DNA from 2 places in the Neobacillus sp. PVCKKU3 genome. Region 2 is predicted to be linked to the other one. Evidence: predicted binding sites of a transcription regulator. Region 2 holds the regulator's gene; the other holds the start of a gene.
What was found. Region 2 encodes LexA, which represses DNA repair genes until DNA is damaged. Its sites were predicted from a motif close to CGAACATATGTTCG; they were not measured.
Positions count from the first base shown of each region.

Region 1: ACNQGS_RS11075 (YolD-like family protein) is a predicted target of LexA. The motif match lies at 2,445-2,458, and genes of this name have one in related genera.

Region 1 is NZ_JBLVQN010000013.1:80,303-88,073, forward strand. It holds gene ACNQGS_RS11060 (gamma-glutamyl-gamma-aminobutyrate hydrolase family protein) at 1-489, shown strand, start outside; gene ACNQGS_RS11065 (maleylacetate reductase) at 622-1,713, shown strand; gene ACNQGS_RS11070 (sodium/glutamate symporter) at 1,839-1,967, shown strand; gene ACNQGS_RS11075 (YolD-like family protein) at 2,462-2,830, shown strand; gene ACNQGS_RS11080 (DUF2187 family protein) at 3,124-3,306, opposite strand; gene ACNQGS_RS11085 (hypothetical protein) at 3,446-3,898, opposite strand; gene ACNQGS_RS11090 (HAD family hydrolase) at 4,078-4,815, shown strand; gene ACNQGS_RS11095 (ATP-binding cassette domain-containing protein) at 5,143-7,401, opposite strand; gene ACNQGS_RS11100 (ArsR/SmtB family transcription factor) at 7,586-7,771, opposite strand, start outside.
Region 2 is NZ_JBLVQN010000045.1:27,424-35,194, forward strand. It holds gene ACNQGS_RS23905 (MerR family transcriptional regulator) at 1-159, shown strand, start outside; gene glnA (type I glutamate--ammonia ligase) at 187-1,521, shown strand; gene lexA (transcriptional repressor LexA) at 1,730-2,353, opposite strand; gene yneA (cell division suppressor protein YneA) at 2,512-2,835, shown strand; gene ACNQGS_RS23925 (YneB family resolvase-like protein) at 2,850-3,497, shown strand; gene ACNQGS_RS23930 (DUF896 domain-containing protein) at 3,581-3,811, shown strand; gene tkt (transketolase) at 3,990-5,996, shown strand; gene sirA (sporulation inhibitor of replication protein SirA) at 6,190-6,630, shown strand; gene ACNQGS_RS23945 (YneF family protein) at 6,710-6,922, shown strand; gene ACNQGS_RS23950 (cold-shock protein) at 7,349-7,549, shown strand.

The sequences.
Region 1 (7,771 bases), on a different contig from region 2:
ATTCGAAATGATGCCGACCAATTTGAAATCGAACTCATCAAGGAGGCGGCTAATAGGAATATCCCGACATTGGGAATATGCAGAGGCCATCAGATCTTGCAGGTCACCTTTGGCGGACAATTGATGCAGGACATTTATGATAGGTATCCGAATCATCCGCGAATGGGAAAAGAACCACCTCATACCCACTTAAAGCATTCGGTTGTAATAGAAAGAACAAGTATATTAGATGAAATCTATCAAACAGATAAACTAATTGTGAATTCCCTTCATCACCAATGTGTTGCAGCTGTTGGGAAAGGATTCAAAGCGATCTGCTGGAGTTCGGATGGAATGATTGAAGCGGCGCAATCTGAAACAGAATGGCTGGCATTTGGCATCCAGTGGCATCCTGAATTGCTTGGTCATATGGGACAGAAGGTATTTGATTTCTTTATTCAAGGAGTGAAAGATCAAATAGAAGGGAAATGTACCGCTATTCCATCATAGAAGTATCACATAGAATGTGCTTCATACCAAATGAAAGTGTGTGTTTATACTAATAGAAGCGAATAACCTCTAAAAGTTGTTCGCTTCTAATTTTTCTAACGAATAATAAATGATTGTTTAAGGGAGGATACAATGAAAAGTTTCTTATATGAGTCATTACCTAGTCGGATTGTGTTTGGGGAAGGGGTAATAGATAATATTCGCGAGGAAGTAAAAAATTTAGGGCTAAAAAGTGTTCTCATTATCTCTACTCCTGGTGAGCATGAAGTCTCAATTGGGAGAAAATTACTCGGAAATCTAGGCGAACTCTGTCATGGGTTGTACGCAAAAGCCGTTCAACATGTTCCAATGGAAAGCGTAACTGCTTCAGTTGACTATGTGAATGAAAATCAGATTGACGGACTGATTGCTATAGGTGGAGGGTCGTCTATGGGATTAGCGAAGGCAAATGTACTTCAAACTCAACTTCCGATCTTAGCCATACCTACTACTTATGCCGGATCAGAAATGACTCCGATTTGGGGAATAACGGAAAACGGAGTGAAGAAAACCGGAAAAAATCTAATTGTTAAACCAAAGACTGTGCTTTATGATCCAGCTCTAACCACTAGCCTGCCTGCAACACTGTCCGTGACAAGCGGAGTCAATGCGATTGCCCACTGTGTAGAAGCGTTATACTCTGAAAGTGCCAATCCAATTACTTCGCTTATGGCTGAAGATGGTATCCGTGCTTTAATAAAAAGTCTGCCTAATATTATTGAAAACCCGCTCGATATGGAGGCCAGATCCGATGCACTTTATGGAACATGGTTAGGTGGTACAGTACTAGGTACTGTTGGAATGGCCCTTCATCATAAACTTTGTCATACACTTGGGGGAACTTTTAACCTGCCACATGCGGAAACCCATACGGTGGTTCTGCCTCATGTCATTGCTTATAATGCTAATCATGCACCAGAAGCGATCCAACGTATATCACGAGCAATAGGGTCTGATCCACAGGATGTAGCAGGCGCCTTATTTGACCTGATTGAATCATTTGGTGTACCTGTATCATTAAATAGCATCGGTCTGACAAAAGGCGATTTGGATAAAGCGGCCGAGTTAGCAACGAAAAATCCATATTACAATCCGCGTCCAGTGGATAGGGAATCGATTCGTAGTCTACTTGAATCTGCTTTCCACGGGAAGCGACCAGTGTCAGAACGGATGACTGTGAAGTAACAGGTTTAAAATAAATGAAATTTGTAGGTAAAGAATTGAGATCTTATAAACTTCTTTTCTTCACTTAAATTTATAATCTTCTGCATGGGTTCATACTTTAAAAGGGGCGGCTCAATGGGGCTATAATGGAAGGTCCGGACTATGGAGTACAGGGAGCGTCTGCCGTTGGTCTAGCAGCCGCGACCTTTGGACTGATAGTAGGCAGCATATTAGGTGGACCTATAGTGCGCAGACGTCTGAATCAGCTTGCTTAGGCGGGATGATGTCGGACTTCTTTAACGCCGTCATTATTACGGGATTTTTAAATTTCTTTACTTGATAGAGCATAAATGCTCAGATTTTTGCGTCTTTAGGGTCAGTCCCCCGTTACTTTAAATCTTTACCTGATTAGGGGGCTGACTCCGTTTTTCAGAGACGAATCCTACCGTTTGGGAATGGGGGATTTGGCCAAATTGAAGCGGGACAGAAAAACTAAAAAATAGGTAAGTCCGCGTCTTTAACATACTCTGTCGGAAGAAGACCAAGCAAGATAAACGGCTTGGTCTTTTTACCTTTCCTAGATACGGGACAGTTTGTTTTGAACATAAAACCATCCCCATTTGCTTAGTTTGATGGATTTCAACAAATGGTTGCCCATGTCCAACCTAAACAAACGTTTAGGCTTGCCAATTGGCAATTTCGGTCATTGCAGTTGTCGTTATTAAAAATAAATAACTTCTTCTTATTCATATAGAACGTTTGTTCTTGTATGATAATAACGAAGGGGATGACCAAATTGGCAATACGTGACCGAGGGAAACTAAAATGGCAACCAGCATCATTCTTACCGTTAGCCTTTGAAATGCAACGTTCGATGTTTAAGGATCAAGAGCGTCGACCTAAACCGTTAATCGACGAGAATCAGTCAGAAGAGTTCGACCAACGGATATGTTACGCAATGGAAAATAACTTAGCAGTAAGGATTACGGTATGGAACGAAGGATTTACAGAGGATTTTTCAGGGCATGTTCATTACGTTGATTCCATCACGCACCAGCTTCGTATTGAGGTGCTGCCTGGAAAGTTTGAGCGTATTGAATTTGGAAATGTTATTGGCTTGGCAGTAATTGATTCTTAAACGCCCATCCAAAAAAGAAGACATCCGATTTGTAACGGGTTCCGTTTCCTATCGCAAAACTTAAAATTACAGTCTAAAATGTACTGCATAAAGCAGTGCATTTTGTTCAATAAGCTTCTAATTATATTACACAATAAGTACCAAGTTCCTTTGTAGCTACCTTGTGAAGTGTTTTTGACATCTTCCTTTTAATATCAACGTGATAAAAAAGCCTAATTCCTCCATGTTTTTAACTAGAAATTAGGCTTAGGATCTTCCACAAACGCACCAGTTACTTTAAGTTTATTTTTTCACTAAGTTGACTTAGTAATTTTATAATTTTTATGATTGACTATGGTTGTAATTGGTTCGTCTTTTTCTTTATTGTGTCCGTACTTAACAATAACAGAATTTTCTCTTACAACCGTAACAATTCCTTCATAGCTTTTCCCTTCACGCTTAAATAAAATATTGTCCCCGATTTTAGCAGTTTCCATTTTATCACCCTGAACTTATTATTTTCAGCAAAGATAAAAAAATGCAGAAACAATTAAAATACAAGCTGTAATTATTGCAAAAAAGCAGAAGGCACCGCAACCCTTTATATAATGAATGCCCCCGTTAGTTAAATAAGGACTACTTTACTTCTAATACGAATGCATAAAAAGCATCTCCATGAGATAGGTTCTTTTCCTTTTCATCCATCCACCATACACCATAAGAATAATAATAAACTCCTTTTTGTGTTGGTACGGAAAAACTATTATCTTTAACCAAGACTTCATTTTCATTATTTCCACTAATCTGTGTAACATGGAATTCATTTGGTTTTGGTTCATAGTCCATTATAAAAGATATTCTCTCCCCAGGATTTACTTTAATATGTTCTTTTCCCTTTAAAAGATCAACAGGTCCAGCCGTATCAGCACATGTACCTTTCCAACAATAAGTGCCAAGTTTTGTTTCATACTTTTCATTACCAATTTTTACATAGACTTCTGGAGGCTTTTCTCCTGACATTCCTTCTTTTGAACACCCCATTATGGTAAGACCAAAAAGAAATAAAAATATAAGAAGACATTTGTTCATTAACAATCACCTTTATGGTTAAAGACGTATTAATTTACGCAAAGGTTACTCATTTTGTTATTAAACTAAACTGCCCCATTAGTTGAATAACTCTAACATTCTGCTTACTTATCTTAGTAATATTAACTTAGTCAAAGTGGAACAATAGTCGAAGCTATATACTTGAAAAGGAGTTAAATATGCAAAAACAAAACATCTTATTTAACCTTGATGATACATTATCATACTGTAATAGATATTTTAACCTAGTAATAGACGAGTTCGCTGACCAAATGATGGCGTGGTTTGAACAGATTACCGAGGAAGATATAAAACAGAAGCAGTTTCAACTTGATGTTGCAGCGATTAGTGAGCACGGACTAAAGTCAGATCGGTTTCCTGAGTCATTTGTTGGTACTTATAAATACTATTGTGACTTAACTGGAAGGGAAGAGAAAAAAGATGAAATCCAATATTTAAGAGAGTTGGGTTTTAAGGTATTCGAGATTCCTGTTGAACCAATTCCGTATATGAATGAAACTCTACAACGTTTAAAAGAAGAGGGACATGAATTATATTTGCATACAGGAGGAGATGAGGCTAATCAACACAGAAAAATTACTCAGTTAGAATTGACTACATATTTTGAACATCGCATTTTTATTTCGGAACATAAGGATACAACAGCTCTATCCGATATTTTAAAAACCATTAAGGCTGACCCTAATGTAACATGGATGGTTGGAAATTCATTAAGAACGGATATTGTCCCAGCACTGGAAACGGGAATCCATGCAATATACATTCCAGCAGAAAGTGATTGGAAATATAACCTGGTTGAAGTTAACGTTGAGCATAGTAGTCTTTTTATAACAGTAGATTCACTTCAAGAAGTTCCTGATGTAATTTATAAACGTATCCAAGATCCAATAATGTAAGGGGATAGAAATAACCTTATTTTAGGAGCAAGGTTTAGTACACCCCACCTTTCTTGAAAGTGGAAAGACTTCTTAACCCGCCGAGTTCCGTAGTTGGAAAATCGGCTTTTTCATTTAAATTTGTGAAGAAATATACTTAAACTAAACTGCCCCGTTAGTGCAGTAAGCATCTTTTTGAAAATATGAATAAATATTAGTGCTTATACAGGTTTGGGATTAAGTAGTGATTCATAAAATCAATAAACCTACTGCCAAAACATACATCGGTTAATTGCCAGAAACAGGCTGCCAATATTTCTGGCAGCCATGGTTGAGGATCCTTATTAGTTAACTTTTAATTTGTTCCATCAAGAACCTTCCCGTGATCGACTGTTCCTTATGGATGATCTGTGAAGGTGTGCCCTCAAACACCACCTGGCCGCCCTTGCTGCCGCCTTCCGGTCCCATATCGATGATCCAATCCGCTTGGCTGATCACATCGAGGTTGTGCTCGATGACGATCACCGTATTGCCGGCATTCACGAGGCGGTTCATGATTCCCAAAAGGTGACCGATATCTGACATATGTAGCCCGGTCGTCGGCTCGTCCATCACGTAGATGCTGCCTTTCTTATGCAGCTCGCTTGCCAGTTTGACGCGCTGGCATTCCCCGCCCGAGAGCGTGCTGAGCGGCTGGCCAAGTGTAAGATAGTTCAGCCCCACATCACTCATCGCCTGAAGCTTCTTGACAACCTCTTTTAGCTGGAAAAAATCCAATGCCTGCTCTACAGTCATCTCCAGCACATCCGCAATTGACTTGCCGTTCACCTTGTACTCAAGCACCTCTTCCTTGAACCTTCTTCCTCCGCATACTTCACATGGCACCTCCACGCTATCGAGGTAGGCAAGGTCTATAGACACAACGCCCAGCCCGTGGCAGTTCTCGCAAGCACCCTTGGAGTTGAAGCTGAACAAGCCTGGGTTGACCTTGTTCGCGGAAGCAAATGCCTTGCGCACATCATCCATAATGCCTGTGTAGGTCGCGGGATTCGAGCGTGTTGACACCCCAATCGCCGATTGGTCGATGACAATCGCATCCGGATGGTTCTTGAGGAACACTTCGTTAATTAGCGTACTCTTGCCCGAGCCTGCAACACCCGTAACGACAGTCAGCACTCCGGTTGGAATATCTACACTTACATTCCGCAGGTTGTGCAGCGTGGCAGCCTGAATGGACAGCTTGCCGGATGGCTGCCGAGGGTCTTGCTTCAGAACGAGAGGACGCTTCATATAGTTGCCTGTCAGTGTATCTGCCTCCAGCAGGCCTTGGAAGCTTCCTTCATACACGATGGTACCGCCGTGGCTGCCGGCAAGTGGCCCGACATCAACGATATGATCTGCCACCTTGATTACATCGGGATCATGCTCGACAACAATCACGGTATTGCCCTTGTCGCGCAGCTTCTGAAGCAGCCCATTTAACCGGTGTACATCACGGGGGTGCAAGCCAACGCTGGGCTCATCAAAGATGTAAGTGACATCCACCAGGCTGCCGCTCAGGTGCTTCACCATCTTGACGCGCTGCGATTCGCCGCCGGACAATGTATCTGTCTCACGGTCGAGCGTCAAGTAGTCAAGTCCGATATCCACCAGATGCTGAAGCCGTTCCGTCAGCGACTTGACGACTGGCGCTGCTGCAGGGTTGTCAATCTCCCGAATGACGCGGATGAGCTGTCCAACCTCCATGGAGGACATTTCTGCAATGTTTAGTCCATTGATTCTGCAGTTAAGCGCAGCCTGACTGAGTCTCGCACCGTGGCAGCTGGGGCAGGGACCCTCGGAGATGTACGGCGCAACCGTTTGTTGTGTACGATCGGAATACGCCTTCAGGTCCTTTTTGATGTACTTGTTGGTAAACTTCTCGATGACGCCTTCCACGGTAATATTCACTGTCTTCCCGCCAAAATTCGTCGGCACTTTCCTCGCCTTGCTATACAGCAGCTGTTCCAGCTCCTCCTCCGAATAATCACTCAACTTCTTATCGAGATTAAAGCCCAACTGCTCGAGCATGTTCAATTCCATGCTGTTCACTCCATAGCCCGGCAGCAGGATTCCCCCTTCATTCAACGACTTTGACATGTCCAGTGCCTTACTCATGTCAACGCACATCCTGCGGCCGGTCCCGTTGCATTCCGGACACATACCTTGCGGATCGTTGAACGAGAAACTTTGCGCAGGCCCAACATAGGGCTGACCCACACGCGAGAAGAGAAGACGGAGAAGCGGGGAGATATCGGTAACCGTGCCCATTGTTGAATGGGAACCGCCGCCCAAGCGTTTCTGGTCGACGATCACCGCCATGCTTAGATTTTCAATTGCGTCTGCATCCGGCTGCGGAACTCGCGGCAGAAAGGTGCGGACGAACGTACTGAAGTTTTCGTTCAGCAGACGCTGGGATTCTGCGGCGATCGTATCGAATACGATGGATGATTTGCCGGAACCGGATACACCGGTAAAAATAGTGATTTTGCGCTTGGGAATGCGCAAAGATACATCTTTAAGGTTATTTTCCCGTGCGCCGCGGATTTCTATATATTCTTGGGTCATAAGATAACTTCCTTTACTTGTATTAAGATCCTTATCGATGTAGTGCTGCAAAAGGTGATTTAGTCAGAACGGGTTCACCGTTCTCAAGAAATTGATTGTCTTTTTTTGAATAGGGTAGTACCAGCCAAGCTGTTACCACACGCAAAGCAGATGGAATATAGCAGAATGATAAATCTGTCTTTATTTATTCCTCATCTAATAAATTTTTTAAAAGTGCCACGTTTTCCTTCCAGAATTTCTCGTAAAAGGATACCCAATCTTTAATTTCCTGTAGGGGAGCTGCATTAAGTCGATACCTTGTTTCTCTACCAACCTTGCGCTCAGCAACTAGACCAGCTTCCTTAAGGATAGCCAAATGTTTGGAAACAGC
Region 2 (7,771 bases):
GAACAGCAAGAGTCGCTGCTTGAACAGCAAGCGAAAAGTGCAAAGCGCGAGGTTACCGATGATGAGCTGAGGAAACTTCTTCGCAATGAACTGATGCATTCAAACAGACTGAATCGTTCGTCATTGAGACAAGGAGATCTTTCACGCTTTTTTCATTAATTTTTAATAAAATTGGAGGAATTGCAAATGCCGAAGTACACAAAAGAAGATATTCAACGCTTGGCTAAAGAAGAAAACGTTAAATTTATCCGCCTTCAGTTTACTGACATTCTTGGAACCATCAAAAACGTGGAAATTCCAATCAGCCAGTTAGAAAAGGCGCTTGATAACAAAATGATGTTTGACGGCTCCTCTATTGAAGGATTCGTACGTATTGAAGAATCTGATATGTACCTATATCCAGACTTAAACACTTGGGTAGTATTCCCTTGGACTGCTGAAAAAGGAAAAGTTGCCCGCCTAATCTGTGATATTTACAATTCTAACGGAACACCATTCTCCGGTGACCCGCGCAGCAACTTAAAGCGTGTATTAAAAGAAATGGAAGAGCTTGGCTTCACTGATTTCAACCTTGGACCTGAGCCGGAATTCTTCCTATTTAAATTAGACCAAAAAGGCGAGCCAACTTTGGAATTGAACGACCAAGGTGGATACTTTGACTTAGCTCCTACAGACCTTGGCGAAAACTGCCGCCGTGATATCGTACTTGAGCTTGAAGAAATGGGCTTTGAAATCGAAGCTTCCCACCACGAAGTGGCTCCAGGCCAGCACGAAATCGATTTTAAATATGCAGATGCTCTTACAGCATGTGACCAAATCCAAACTTTCAAGCTTGTTGTAAAAACCATTGCCCGCAAGCACGGTTTGCATGCAACCTTCATGCCAAAGCCATTATTCGGCGTAAACGGTTCAGGAATGCACTGTAACGTTTCCTTATTCAATAATGGTAAAAATGCATTCTTTGAGCCAACAGGCGACCTACAAATGAGCGATACTGCACGTCAATTTATCGCTGGTGTGCTAAAGCATGCACCATATTTCACAGCAGTTACCAACCCAACTGTTAACTCTTATAAGCGTTTGGTTCCAGGTTACGAGGCACCTTGTTATGTAGCATGGTCTGCACAAAACCGTTCACCGCTTGTTCGTATCCCTGCTTCTCGCGGCTTGAGCACACGGATTGAGGTTCGCAGCGTGGACCCTGCAGCAAACCCATACCTAGCATTGGCTGTTATTTTAAAAGCAGGTCTAGATGGTATCAAAAACAAATTAACTCCTCCAGCACCAGTTGACCGTAACATCTATGTTATGACGAAGGAAGAAAGAATCGAAGAAGGCATCATCGATCTTCCAGCAACATTGGCAGCAGCACTTGAGCTATTGAAATCAAACGAAGTTATCGTTTCTGGCTTAGGCGAGCATATCTTCGAACACTTCGTGGAAGCAAAAGAGATTGAATGGGATATGTTCCGTACTGTCGTTCACCCTTGGGAACGCGAACAATATATGAGCATGTATTAATATGATGAAAACCCCTGACGCTAGACGTTAGGGGTTTTTTGCTATTTTTTTGTTTGAGATGGGAAAGATAAAAAAAGAGAGCGTTTAATCTTAACTTTTTGGTCAGGGGTAGGAGACTATCCATTCAAAGTTAAAAAGGTAATCCCAATCCAATTAAATTAAAAAAAGCCCAATCAAAATACAGATTGGACTCTGGGAAATCTATTAACTAATGAATCTGCCGATAAACCCCAATAACTTTCCCCAAAATGGTAACATTGTTTAAAATGATTGGATCCATCGTAGAGTTTTCCGGCTGCAGGCGGATGTAGTCTTTCTCCTTGAAGAATCTCTTACAGGTAGCCTCGTCTTCTTCGGTCATCGCAACAACGATATCCCCGTTGTTAGCAGACGGCTGTTGCTTGACAATAACGTAATCCCCGTCAAGAATCCCTGCTTCAATCATACTTTCTCCCATGATTTCAAGCATAAAGACATTCTCGCTAGAAGGAGCAAGTCTTTCAGGAAGAGGAAAGTATTCCTCAACATTTTCAATGGCCGTAATCGGCAGTCCGGCAGTAACTTTACCGACAACTGGGACATTTACAACATGGTTTCGTGGGATATGAGCAGCTTCATCCGCTTCTAGGATTTCGATAGCCCTTGGTTTTGTTGGATCTCGTCTAATTAAACCCTTGCTTTCTAATCTGGCTAAATGCCCATGTACAGTAGAACTCGATGCCAGTCCGACTGCTTCGCCAATTTCCCGAACAGATGGCGGATATCCCTTTGTTTTCACTTCTCCTTTTATGAAATCAAGGATATCCTGCTGCCGCTTTGATACTTTTACCATGATAAATTACACCTCGCCTGGTTAATGTTGTCTTTATTATAACATGTTCGCATAATTTATACAAACATAAGTTCGAATAAAGCTTGACAACAAACAAACGTTCGGATTATAATCAAATCAAATAAAACGAACATACATTCTAATCAGGGGTGTTTTTAATGAAAAAAATATGGAACCAATACTCGTACGCTATTATTCTTCTATTATTAAGCTGCTCATTAGCATTTGTACTAGCATTTCAGCAAAGTCCGAAAAATCAGGATAAATATTTGAAAGTGACTGTAACAGACGGAGACACACTATGGGAAATTTCTCAAAAGTATGCAGGCGAGCATTCATTATCGAACAAGGAATTCGTCAACTGGGTGAAAAAACATAATCGCGATGTAGGGGATGAAATTTTTCCAGGTGAAGAAATTTTAATACCGGTTAGTAATGAGGCTCCCCCAGAAAGGGAATTAGCAAGTGCATTAGAGAAATAGGAAGGACCTAAAAAATGAACGCAATCATCTATTGCCGCGTAAGCACGAATAAGGAAACGCAGGAAACATCATTGAGACGCCAGGAAGACGAGCTTGTCCAGCTCGCCAACCGTTATCAATTCCATATCGATTCAATTATTAAAGAGCAGGCGAGCGGCTATGATTTCGACAGAGATGGTATCCTGCAGCTTTTAGAGCGCATTAAAGATAAGCAAGTCCAAGCTGTCCTGATCCAGGATGAAACAAGGCTCGGCCGAGGGAATGCCAAGATCGCCATCCTGCATTGCATTTTAAAAGAAGGAATTAAACTATACAGCATTTCGCATAATGGTGAATTGCAGCTTTCCGAATCGGATTCAATGGTGCTAAAAATCGTCAGCATGGTGGAAGAGTACCAGCGCAAGCTTCATAATGTAAAAATAAAACGCGGCATGAAGCGGGCAGTTGAACAAGGCTATAAGCCGGAAAAAAATTTAAAGAATCTAGGCGAACATTCGGGCCGGGATAAAATTGAAGTGCCTGTCCTAGAAATCGTCAGGTTGAGAAAAAATGGCCTGACCTTTTCAGAAATTGCCGCAACATTAAGGGGCTTTGGTTATAACATTTCGAAAGCCACTGTACATAGAAGATACCAGGAATTCATTGAAGAGCAGGAGGAATAAACCTTCATCCTTGCCAGGTGAATTCTTTTCTAGTACAATCTTGTCTTAATGTTAGCAGTTTTTTTGGAAAGGAATGTACTTGAATGCTATCCAAGGAAAAAATGGCCAGAATCAACGAATTGGCAAGGAAAAAGAAAGCGACGGGTTTAACAGAAAAAGAAGCAAAAGAGCAGTCATCACTTAGAAGTGAATATTTAGCTACTTTTCGGTCGCAAATGCTGGATACCCTGACAAATACAAAAATAATTGATCCACTTGGGAATGACGTTACACCTGAGAAAATAAAAATCAGGAAAAAAAATAATCTTCATTAATGAATCTGGGAATACAATTTATTTGTATTCCTTTTTACATATACTGCGCTTACATGTGTCAAAATAAATAATAAAGTGAATTTTGCTGCAAAATAAGTAGTAATTTGTTGAATAAAAATCCACAGCACTATAATATTAAAGTTGTTTGTATTTTCCGAAGAAGGAAGGTTGTAAAAAGATGTTTAACACAATTGATGATTTATCTGTCACCACGATTCGTACGCTTTCAATTGATGCTATCGAGAAAGCAAACTCTGGACACCCTGGAATGCCGATGGGTGCCGCTCCAATGACTTATACATTATGGACAAGATTTATGAACCACAACCCAAAAAATCCACATTGGTTCAACCGTGACCGTTTCGTATTGTCCGCAGGTCATGGCTCTGCATTGCTATACAGCATGCTTCATTTATCCGGCTATAATTTATCCATGGATGATTTAAAGCAATTCCGTCAATGGGGAAGCAAAACTCCTGGACATCCTGAGTATGGTCATACTGAGGGAGTAGAAGCAACGACTGGTCCGCTTGGTCAAGGTATTGCAATGGCAGTGGGAATGGCTATGGCAGAACGTCATGTTGCTAGCGTTTATAACAAAGACAAATATGAACTTGTGAATCATTTTACATACAGTGTTTGTGGAGACGGCGACTTAATGGAAGGCGTATCTGCTGAGGCTGCATCACTTGCCGGCCACCTAAAGTTAGGTCGTTTAGTCGTATTATATGATTCAAATGATATTTCCTTGGACGGAGACTTGAATAAATCTTTCTCTGAAAGTGTGAAGGACCGCTTCCAATCTTACGGATGGCAATATCTTCGCGTTGAAGACGGCAACAATTTCGAAGAAATCGCTAAAGCACTTGAAGAAGCAAGAAATGATTTAGACAGACCAACCATGATTGAAGTAAGAACAGTGATCGGTTACGGTTCACCTAACCGTGCCGGCACATCTGGTGTTCATGGCTCACCACTTGGTGCAAATGAGCTAAAGCTTACCAAAGAAGCTTATAAGTGGACTTTCGAGGAAGACTTCCATGTTCCACAAGAAGTTTACGACAACTTCCAAAAGCTAATCGTTGAAAATGGTGAGAAAAAAGAAAAAGAGTGGAACGACATGTTCGCTCAGTATAAAAACGAATATCCAGAGTTGGCAAGCCAGCTAGAACAAGCATTAAATCATGAACTTCCAGAAGGCTGGGATAAGGATGTTCCGGTTTACACTGAAGGAAAAGGGCTTGCAACTCGTGCTTCTTCAGGTGAAGCCTTAAACGGCATCGCTAAAAACCTGCCGATTTTAATTGGCGGTTCTGCTGACCTTGCTGGTTCTAACAAAACAATGCTTAAAGGGACAACTGACTTCATGCCAGGCGCATATGAAGGCCGCAACATCTGGTTCGGTGTTCGTGAATTTGCTATGGGCGCTGCCATGAATGGTATTGCTCTGCATGGCGGGGTTAAAGTTTTTGGAGGAACATTCTTTGTATTCTCTGATTACCTTCGTCCGGCAATTCGCCTTGCCGCATTAATGGGGCTTCCTGTTACCTATGTATTTACACACGACAGTATCGCAGTTGGGGAAGATGGACCAACTCACGAACCAATCGAACAGCTTGCGGCATTACGCGCAATGCCAGGTCTGTCACTGATCCGTCCTGCTGATGCCAATGAAACAGCAGCAGCTTGGAAGCTTGCGGTTGAATCAACAAACAAGCCGACAGCTCTAGTATTAACTCGTCAGGACTTACCAACATTAAAAGACACAGATAAAAACGCATATGATGGAGTTTCTAAAGGAGCATATGTTGTTTCCCCAGCAGGAAATAATACTCCAGATGCCCTATTGCTAGCAGCTGGATCCGAAGTAAGCCTTGCAGTGGAAGCACAGAAAGCACTTGCTGGAGAAGGAATCCAGGTTTCTGTTGTCAGCATGCCATCATGGGATCGCTTCGAACAGCAATCTCAAGAATACAAAGAGTCTGTCCTTCCAAAGAGCGTGAAGAAGCGTCTTGCTCTGGAAGTCGGAGCATCCTTCGGCTGGCACAAATATGCTGGTGATGAAGGTGACGTATTGGCCATCGATCATTTTGGAGCATCTGCACCAGGTGAAAAAATCATGGAAGAATTCGGATTTAGTGTGCCAAACGTCGTGGCTCGTGTGAAAGCACTTTTACAAAAATAATCAAATGACGAGAGAGAGCGGGAATTTCGCTCTCTCTTTTTTATATGTCAGCTTCTAGCGAAATAAATAACTGATATAACACTCAAATTGCAAATCGACAAAATTAGTGAAAGTTTTTGCCGCGATAAGACAAATGTTTCCTGAGCGATTCTTTATAATAGATAAAAGGATTGTCAGCGGAGGAGAGGTTGGAATGAGGAAATATCAGCTTTATTTAATAGAAGATGAATTTGCCACCCATTACTTCGGACGAGAACGGTTGTTTTTTCAACTATTCCAAGAACATCAGCACGCACGGGGCGAGCTTCAATTTATTACAAAAAAACAAATTGCCTATATAACAAAGAAAATAGAAGTATTAAAAATCCATCAGCTGATTCAAAGACAGCTTGGAAAAATAAAGGGCTTTAAAGCAGACCATGGTGCATATACGATCGATCTTAGTGGAAAAATAAGTAGGGCAAAATTGGAAGTCTACCAGGATTTAATCTCGCTGGAGGCACATGGAAGCTATGAAGCGGAGACAGCGTTTTTTGAAGTGCTGAGAAAGTGTGAATCCTCCTTTTTGGCGATTGACCTAGAACATGAGCGGTTTGGCTGGTTAAAGCCAATTAAAGAAAGAAAATATGTCTAATTAAAATCGAATATTGTCTAATTTCGTTTTATTTAGTACACTGTTGTATGGTAGACAACATGAAGGAGGAAGTTATTATATGATGTACGTTCTAGTTGGTATACTGGCACTTGTCGCTGGTGTAGCACTAGGATTTTTCATTGCTCGCCGTTATATGATGAGCTATTTAAAGAAAAATCCGCCAATCAATGAGCAAATGCTTAAAACCATGATGATGCAAATGGGTATGAAGCCTTCACAAAAGAAGATCAACCAAATGATGCAAGCCATGAATAAGCAAACTGGCAAGTAACACGTTGATATATCAAGGTTAGTCAGATGGTTGAGAGCAATTTTTAAGAATCGGATAAGTTTACGACTTAATCCTTCATCATAAATTCTTATAAAATTGCTTAATCCTTCAATATTTCAACACAAAACCACTTTTCTATTTGGAAGCTTAACCAAAGGAAGGTGGTTTTTTTGTTATTAGAGGATGTAATTAAAGTCTTCGGGACAAGTTTAGAAGGTTCTTAATATTTAAATGGGGTTTTTTACAAACTGGCTTATTATTTTACTTTTTAGATGCTTGCTTTTGTTATCGAAGCGTGTTACACTAGTAAAGAATTATTTTTGTTCGGTGTAAAGGATAGTATAAGGAAAACTTTTCGTCTTGATGATCACTGAGAGCAAGGATAGTATTACATTGTGTGTTTACACATTTCAGGAGGCAACAAAAATGGAAAACGGTAAAGTAAAATGGTTTAACAGCGAAAAAGGTTTCGGATTCATCGAGCGCGAAGGTGGAGACGATGTATTCGTTCATTTCTCAGCTATCCAAGGCGAAGGTTTCAAAACTTTAGAAGAAGGTCAAGCAGTAACTTTCGATGTTGAGCAAGGACAACGCGGACCTCAAGCAGCTAACGTTCGTAAAGCTTAATTAAACCAAAAACAAAACAGGCTCTGTAAAGGGTCTGTTTTTTTTATGCATAAAAAAAAACCCCTATTCACGAATGAATAGGGTCATGAAAACAGTAAATCAAATGGTAAACCAAGTGTAACATATAATCTTGAAATTACCTAGTTTTTTCGGAAATTTGTTGATAAGTACACTCATCATAGCGTTGAGTGTCTTTTTTATTGCGTTAAAGCGTTAATTTCC